Saccharopolyspora erythraea: one gene and its partner. Each later gene encodes a partner of the first gene's protein in a complex. Links are inferred from orthologs where the notes say so. Each region holds a gene or a part of one and is shown on either strand. Other genes may lie near its edges.

Region 1 (4,538 bases):
GGTGGGTGGGGCCGGCGCGTGGGCGCATCGCGACGCGCTCGCGCCGCGATGGGCCGGGAGGAACTGGCGAGCCGGCCTCGCGGCCGCCTCGAATGACCACCGTGCCGCTTCCTGATCACGACGACGTCCCCCATCCGATAACGGACGGGTTGTCGTGCCCGCGACCGCGAGCCGCGCCACGGCGAAACCGCCGCGCAAGCGGAAGGGCCGCCGGTCCCCGTGGGAACCGGCGGCCCTTCCAGCAGCGGTCAGCGATCAGGCGAAGGCGCCCTGCACGACCTCGGCCTGCTCGACCTCGTGCACCTTGGCCATACCGGTCGCCGGGGCGGCCATCGGCCGCCGCGACACGCGGCGCAGGCCCGCCAGGCGCTCCGGGAACAGCTCCGGCAGCGCCAGGCCCAGGAACGGCCAGGCACCCTGGTTCGCCGGCTCCTCCTGCACCCACCGGACGTCGGTGGCGTTGGAATAGCGCTCCAGCAGCCTGCCGAGCTTGCGGTGCGGCAGCGGGTAGAGCTGCTCCAGCCGGACCACCGCGGTGTCGTCGTGGCCCTGCTTGGCCTTCTCGGCGGCCAGCTCGTAGTAGAGCTTGCCGGTGCACAGCACCACGCGGCGCACCGAGGCCGGGTCCGGCTGCGTCGGGTCGTCGATCACCGAGGTGAACTTGCCCTCGGTGAAGTCCTCGACCGGGCTGGTGGCCGCCTTGAGCCGCAGCATCGACTTCGGGGTGAAGACGACCAGCGGCCGGTGGATGCCGTCCAGCGCGTGGCGGCGCAGCAGGTGGAAGTAGTTCGCGGGCGTCGACGGCATCGCCACGGTCATCGACCCCTCGGCGCACAGCTGCAGCCACCGCTCGATGCGGGCCGAGCTGTGGTCCGGGCCCTGGCCCTCGTGGCCGTGCGGCAGCAGCAGCACGACGTCGGAGCGCTGGCCCCACTTGGCCTCACCGGACGAGATGAACTCGTCGATGATCGACTGCGCGCCATTGAAGAAGTCGCCGAACTGCGCCTCCCACAGCACCAGGGCGTCGGGGTTGGCCACCGAGTAGCCGTACTCGAAGCCCATCGCCGCGAACTCCGACAGCGCCGAGTCGTAGACCAGGAACTTCGCCTGGTCCTCGCTCAGGTTCTGCAGCGGCGTGTGCTCGGCCCCGGTCTTGCGGTCGATGAGCACCGAGTGCCGCTGGCCGAACGTGCCGCGGCGGCTGTCCTGGCCGGTCAGGCGGACCGGGCGGCCCTCCATGGCCAGCGAGCCGAGCGCGAGCAGCTCGCCGAACGCCCAGTCGATGCCGCCCTCGGTGGCCATCTTCGCGCGGCGCTCCAGCACCGGCTTGACCCGCGAGTGCGGGGTGAAGCCCTCGGGCATGTTGACCTGCGCGTCGGCGATCCGCTTGAGCGTGCCGACCGGGATCGCGGTGGCCAGTCCCTGCGGGACCACCTGCTCGGACTCCACCGACGGGCTGGGCTCCGGCGGGTGCTTCTCCAGCTCGCGGACCTCGTTGAACACGTGCTCCAGCTGGCTGGCGTAGTCCTTGAGCGCCTTCTCCGCCTCGTCGACCGTGATGTCGCCGCGGCCGATGAGGGCCTCGGTGTAGGTCTTGCGGACGCTGCGCATCTTGTCGATCGCGTCGTACATCGACGGCTGCGTCATGGACGGGTCGTCGCCCTCGTTGTGGCCCCGGCGGCGGTAGCAGACCATGTCGATCACCACGTCCTTGCCGAACGCCTGGCGGTACTCCACGGCCAGCTTGGCGACCCAGACGCAGGCCTCGGGGTCGTCACCGTTGACGTGGAAGACCGGCGCGCCGATCATCTTCGCCACGTCGGTGGAGTACTTGCTCGAGCGCGAGTGCTCCGGGGCGGTGGTGTAGCCGACCTGGTTGTTGACGATCACGTGGACCGTGCCGCCGGTGCGGTAGCCGCGCAGCAGCGACAGGTTCAGCGTCTCGGCGACCACGCCCTGACCGGCGAACGCGGCGTCGCCGTGCAGCAGCACCGGCAGCACCGTGAAGCCCTCCTGGCCCTTGTCCAGGATGTCCTGCTTGGCGCGGACGATGCCCTCCAGCACCGGGTCCACGGCCTCCAGGTGCGAGGGGTTGGAGGTCAGCGACACCTTGGTCTCGCCGTCGCCGAACATCCGGAAGTACTTGCCCTCGGCGCCGAGGTGGTACTTCACGTCGCCGGAGCCGTGCGCCTGGCCCGGGTCGAGGTTGCCCTCGAACTCGCGGAAGATCTGCGAGATCGGCTTGCCGACGATGTTGGCCAGCACGTTGAGGCGGCCGCGGTGCGGCATGCCGATGACGACCTCGTCCAGCTCGGAGGCCGCGGCGGTGTCGAGCACCGCGTCCAGCAGCGGCACGACGGTCTCGGCGCCCTCCAGCGAGAAGCGCTTCTGGCCGACGTACTTGGTCTGCAGGAAGGTCTCGAACGCCTCGGCGGCGTTGAGCTTGGACAGGATGTACTTCTGCTCGGTCGAGTCCGGCTTGGTGTGCGGCTTCTCGACCCGGCCCTGCAGCCACTCGCGCTCGTCGGGCTCGAGGATGTGCATGTACTCGACGCCGACGGTGCGGCAGTACGAGTCGCGCAGCACGCCGAGCACGTCGCGCAGCTTCATCCGCTCCTTGCCGGCGAAGCCGCCGACGGCGAAGGTCCGGTCCAGGTCCCACAGGGTCAGGCTGTGGGAGAGGACGTCGAGGTCCTCGTGGCGGCGCTGGCGGTAGTTCAGCGGGTCGATGTCGGCCATCAGGTGGCCGCGGGTGCGGTAGGCGTCGATCAGCTCCAGCACCCGGGCGGTCTTGTCGACCGCGCCCTCGGGGATGTCGCGGGTCCAGCGGACCGGCTCGTAGGGGATCCGCAGCGACGTGAAGATGTCGTCGTAGAACCCGTTCTCGCCGAGCAGCAGCTGGTGCACGGTGCGCAGGAAGTCACCGGACTCCGCGCCCTGGATGACGCGGTGGTCGTAGGTGGAGGTCAGCGTCACGATCTTGCTGATCCCCATGTCGACCAGCGCCTGCTCGCTGGCGCCCTGGAACTCGGCGGGGTAGTCCATGGCGCCGACGCCGATGATCGCGCTCTGGCCCTTGGTCAGCCTCGGCACCGAGTGGTTGGTGCCGCTGGGGCCGGGGTTGGTCAGCGAGATGGTCGTGCCGGAGAAGTCGTCGGCGGTCAGCGCGCTGTTGCGGGCCTTGCGGATGATGTCCTCGTAGGCCTGCCAGAACTGCTGGAAGGTCATCTCCTCGCAGCCCTTGATGGAGGCGACCACCAGGCTGCGCGAGCCGTCCTTGGCCGGCATGTCGATCGCCAGGCCGAGGTTGACGTGCTCGGGGGTGACCACGGCGGGCTTGCCCTTGGCGTCCTCGCCGTAGTGGCGGTTCATGTCGGGGTGGCTTCTGAGCGCCCTGATCAGCGCGTAGCCGATCAGGTGCGTGAAGGAGACCTTCCCGCCCTTGTTCCGCTTGAGGTGGTTGTTGACGACGATGCGGTTGTCGAAGAGCAGCTTGGCCGGCACCGCGCGCACGCTGGTCGCGGTCGGCACGGTGAGCGACTGCTCCATGTTCTTGGCGATCGCGGCCGCGGCGCCGCGCAGCGGCTTGGCCTGCTCGCCCGCGGGGGCCTCCTTGACGGGAGCGGCCTTGGCGGCCTCCTGCGGGGAGGGCTTGGGCTCGGCGGGCTTGGGCTTGCTCGGTGCGGTGGCGGACGGGGGCGGGGTCTGCCCGTTGGTCTCGACCACGCGTGCCGCGGTGGCCGTCGCCTTCGGGGCCGCTGCAGAACCGGTCGCGGCTGCGGTGGTTTCAGTGGCCTGGCCCGGCTTGTAGTCGGCGAAGAATTCGTGCCACGCCGAGTCTACGGAGGTGGGATCGTGCAGGAACTGCTCGTACATTTCCTCGATCAACCACTCATTGGGGCCGAACTGTGACGCAGGGCTGCTGCTGGACACGGCTGGCGTTCGCCTCGATCCATCTGCTCGTGATTTACACACACTCGGGTACCAGGCTAGCGGTCCGTTTCGCGTGGTTGGCACACAGTGCGGTCGTTCTGCTAGCGAAGATGGTCACAGAATCGTTAAGGAAACGCCTCGTGGCGTCGAACACGCCCGCCCGGCTCCTGAGCACGATCACTGCCCTCGCGTACGATGCGCCGCCCCGGGCCTGCCGCCCGGCTGCCGCTGCCTGGCACTACTCCATACGAGTTGTCGTCCTGCTCCAGTATGACGTTTCTCCTCGGCCGGTTGTTCCTGGATCCCGGACCGATTCGTCCCGTTATCCGGACGGTTGGTGACTCTCCGGAGCCGCGCCTGCGTGTTCGGTGTCGGTGTCGCTCCACAGCCGCCGGTAGCGGCCGCCGAGCGCCAGCAGCTCCTCGTGGGTGCCCTCCTCGGTGATGCGGCCGCCGTCGACCACCAGGATCCGGTCGGCGCGGGCCGCGGTGGCCAGCCGGTGCGCCACGACGAACGTGGTCCGCTTGGCCGCCAGCTGGTCGCTGGCGGTCACCACCATCGACTCGGTCGCCGGGTCCAGGGCGGCGGTGGCCTCGTCGAGCAGC
Region 2 (3,225 bases), 4.9 Mb from region 1 along the record:
GCACGAACCCCGGCACCACCCACGGCGCCGGACGCCCGACCGCCTCGCCCAGCGCCCGCGCGAACTCGGCGTTGCGCACCGGGGTGGGCCCGGTCAGGTTCACCGGACCGGAGATCTCCGGGTGTTCGAGGACGAAGCGCAGCGCCGCGACCTCGTCGTCCAGCGAGATCCACGGCAGGTACTGCTCACCGTCGCCGAAGCGTCCCCCGAGCAGGAACGAGAACAGCGGCCGGAGCCTGCCGAGCAGCCCGCCCGCGGGGGAGAGCACCGGACCGGTGCGGGCCAGCACGACCCGCGCGCCCGCGTCGGAGGCGGGTGCGGTCGCGGCCTCCCACTGGCGGACCAGGTCGGCGAGGAATCCGTCACCGGGCGGCGCGGACTCGGTCACCGGGCGCTGCCCGGTGTCGCCGTAGAAACCCACCGCCGAGGCGTTGACCATCGTCGCGACCCCGTGCTGGGCGACCGCCTCGGCCAGCACGGAGGTCGGGCGGAGCCGGGAGTCCAGCAGCACGCGCTTGCGCTCCGGGGTCCACCGGCGGTCCCCGATGCCCGCGCCGCAGAGGTTGACCACCGCGTCGGCGCCCTCCAGGGCGTCCTCGTCGAGCCGGCCCGCCGGCGGGTCCCACCCGCGTTCGTCGGGTGCCTCCGGCCTGCGGCGCACCAGCCGCACCACCTCGTGCCTAGCCTGCCGGAGAGCGGGGACCAGGCTGGTGCCGATCAACCCGGACGAGCCGGCGATAACCACGCGCATGCGCTGATCGTCTCGCACCGCCTTCCGCGGCGCGACGCTGGAGCCCACCTGCCACCGCAAAGGAAGCGGGGCCGCCCACCGGATCGGTGGGCGGCCCCGCTGCCGTCGGCCGTGTCAGAGGCCCAGGTCGGCCTCGAAGGCGCCGTCCTCGAGCCGCTGCTTGAGGGTGGCCAGGAACCGGGCCGCGTCCGCGCCGTCGACCAGGCGGTGGTCGTAGGACAGCGCTAGGTACACCATCGAGCGGATCGCGATCGTGTCGCCGCCGTTCTCGTCGGTGACCACGACCGGCCGCTTCACCACGGTGCCGGTGCCCAGCATGCCCACCTGCGGCGGGTTCAGGATCGGCGTGTCGAACAGCGCACCCCGGCTGCCGGTGTTGGTCAGCGTGAACGTGCCGCCGCTGAGCTCGTCCGGCTTGATCTTGTTGTTGCGGGTGCGCGCCGCCAGGTCGGCGATCTTGCGGGCCAGCCCGCCGAGGTTGAGGTCACCCGCGTCGTGGATCACCGGCGAGACCAGGCCGCGCTCGGTGTCGACCGCGATCGCCAGGTGCTCGGCGGCGTGGTAGGTGACCTCCTTGTTCTCCTCGTCCACCGAAGCGTTGAGCTTCGGGTGCAGCTTCAGCGCCTCGGCCGCGGCCTTGGCGAAGAAGGGCAGGAAGGAGAGCTTGACGCCTTCGGCCGCCTCGAAGTTCTGCTTGGCGCGCTCCCGCAGGCGGGCGATCTTGCTGACGTCGACCTCGACCACGGTGGTGAGCTGCGCGGCGGTCTGCAGCGACTCGACCATCCGGCGGGCCAGCAGCTGGCGCAGCCGCGTCATCTTCTGCGTGGTGCCGCGCAGCGCCTTCGCCTCTTCCGAGGGCTCCACGGCCTGGCCCGCGGCGCTGGGCCGGGACGGAGCCGACGGGGCCGCCGCGGGCGCCTCCTGCTCGGCCTTGGAGGCGTCGACGGCCGCCTGCACGTCCTGCTTGCGGATCCGGCCGCCGACACCGCTGCCCTTGATCTTGGACAGGTCGATGCCGTGCTCGTTGGCCAGCTTGCGCACCAGCGGCGTCACGTACGGCGTGGCGCCCGAGGGGGCCTCGGCCGGAGCCGACGTCTGGGCGGGCTGTGCCGGTGCGGCCTGCTGGGGCTGCTCCTGCACGGGCTGCGGCGCGGCCGGGGCCGGTGCCTGCTGCTGGGCGGGCGCCTCCTGCTCGGCCGGGGCCGACGGCTGCGGCGCGGCCTGCTGCGGGGCGGTCTGCTCCTCCGGCGGCGCGGACGGGGCGGAGGCCGCCGGAGCGGCGCCCTGCTCACCGACCACGGCCAGCTTGGCGCCGACCTCGACGGTGTCGTCCTCACCGGCGGAGATCTCCAGCAGGGTCCCGGCCACCGGGGACGGGATCTCGGTGTCGACCTTGTCGGTGGAGACCTCCAGGAGGGGTTCGTCGACCTCGACGGTGTCGCCGACCTGCTTGAGCCACCTGGTGATCGTTCCCTCGGTGACGCTCTCGCCCAGCGCGGGCATCGGCACCTCGGTGCCCTGGGCCGAACCGGACTGCGCCGGGGCCTCCTGCTGGGCCGGGGCGGACTGCTGCTGCTCGGGCTCCGGCTGCGCGGCCTCGGCCTGCTGCGGCTCGGCCTGCTGCGGCTCGGGCTGCTGCGGCTCGGCCTGCTGGGGCTGCTCCGCGGGGGCGGGCTCGCCACCGCCGGACTCGCCCGACTCACCGATCACGGCGAGCTCGCCGCCGATCTCGATGGTGTCGTCCTCCTGGGCGACGATGCGCTGCAGCACGCCGGCGGCCGGGGACGGGATCTCGGTGTCGACCTTGTCGGTGGAGACCTCCAGCAGGGGTTCGTCGACCTCGACGGTGTCGCCCTCCTGCTTGAGCCACCTGGTGATCGTTCCCTCGGTGACGCTCTCGCCGAGTGCCGGCATCTGGACGGAGAAGGCCATCTGTTCGCTGTCTCCTCGTAGTGTGGCGGGGTGCTTGGCTGACTCGTCTGGTCGGCCGGGATTTCAGACGTCAGCCGTGCACGTGCAGCGGCTTGCCGGCCAGGGCGAGGTGGGCCTCGCCGAGCGCTTCGGTCTGAGTCGGGTGGGCGTGCACCAGCGGTGCGACGTCCTCGGGCAGGGCCTCCCAGTTGTAGATGAGCTGGGCCTCGCCGATGAGCTCACCGACGCGGTCGCCGACCATGTGCAGTCCCACCACCGGGCCGTCGGTGACCCGGACCAGCTTCACCGCACCGGAGGTCTTGAGGATCTGGCTCTTGCCGTTGCCTGCCAGGTCGTAGTTGAAGGTCTCGACCGATCCGTACTGCTCCTTGGCCGCGGCCTCGGTCAGGCCGACCGAGGCGACCTCGGGGTGGCTGTAGGTGACCCGGGGGATGCCCGACTCGTCGATCGCCTGCGGGTCGAGCCCCGCGATCTCCTCGGCCACGAAGATGCCCTGCTGGAAGCCGCGGTGCGCCAGCTGCAGGCCGGGCACGATGTCGCCG

The links.
Region 2: HUO13_RS32010 (region 1) and sucB share a complex: the UniProt entries of both Bacillus subtilis proteins name them as parts of the 2-oxoglutarate dehydrogenase (OGDH) complex. The link is inferred for Saccharopolyspora erythraea from one-to-one orthologs.

The regions. Positions count from the first base shown.
Region 1 is NZ_CP054839.1:7,162,569-7,167,106, reverse strand. Bases 56-4,289 are described here. They hold HUO13_RS32010 (multifunctional oxoglutarate decarboxylase/oxoglutarate dehydrogenase thiamine pyrophosphate-binding subunit/dihydrolipoyllysine-residue succinyltransferase subunit), read right to left. Parts: upstream 3,934-4,289; coding sequence 256-3,933; downstream 56-255. Other genes in these bases: HUO13_RS32005 (ABC transporter ATP-binding protein), read right to left, coding at 4,256-4,289. In the rest of the region: more of HUO13_RS32005, read right to left, coding at 4,290-4,538. UniProt on the Bacillus subtilis protein: E1 component of the 2-oxoglutarate dehydrogenase (OGDH) complex which catalyzes the decarboxylation of 2-oxoglutarate, the first step in the conversion of 2-oxoglutarate to succinyl-CoA and CO(2).
Region 2 is NZ_CP054839.1:2,284,800-2,288,024, forward strand. Bases 275-3,195 are described here. They hold sucB (2-oxoglutarate dehydrogenase, E2 component, dihydrolipoamide succinyltransferase), read right to left. Parts: upstream 2,684-3,195; coding sequence 866-2,683; downstream 275-865. Other genes in these bases: HUO13_RS10555 (TIGR01777 family oxidoreductase), read right to left, coding at 275-751; lpdA (dihydrolipoyl dehydrogenase), read right to left, coding at 2,754-3,195. Also shown: more of HUO13_RS10555, read right to left, coding at 1-274; more of lpdA, read right to left, coding at 3,196-3,225. UniProt on the Bacillus subtilis protein: E2 component of the 2-oxoglutarate dehydrogenase (OGDH) complex which catalyzes the second step in the conversion of 2-oxoglutarate to succinyl-CoA and CO(2).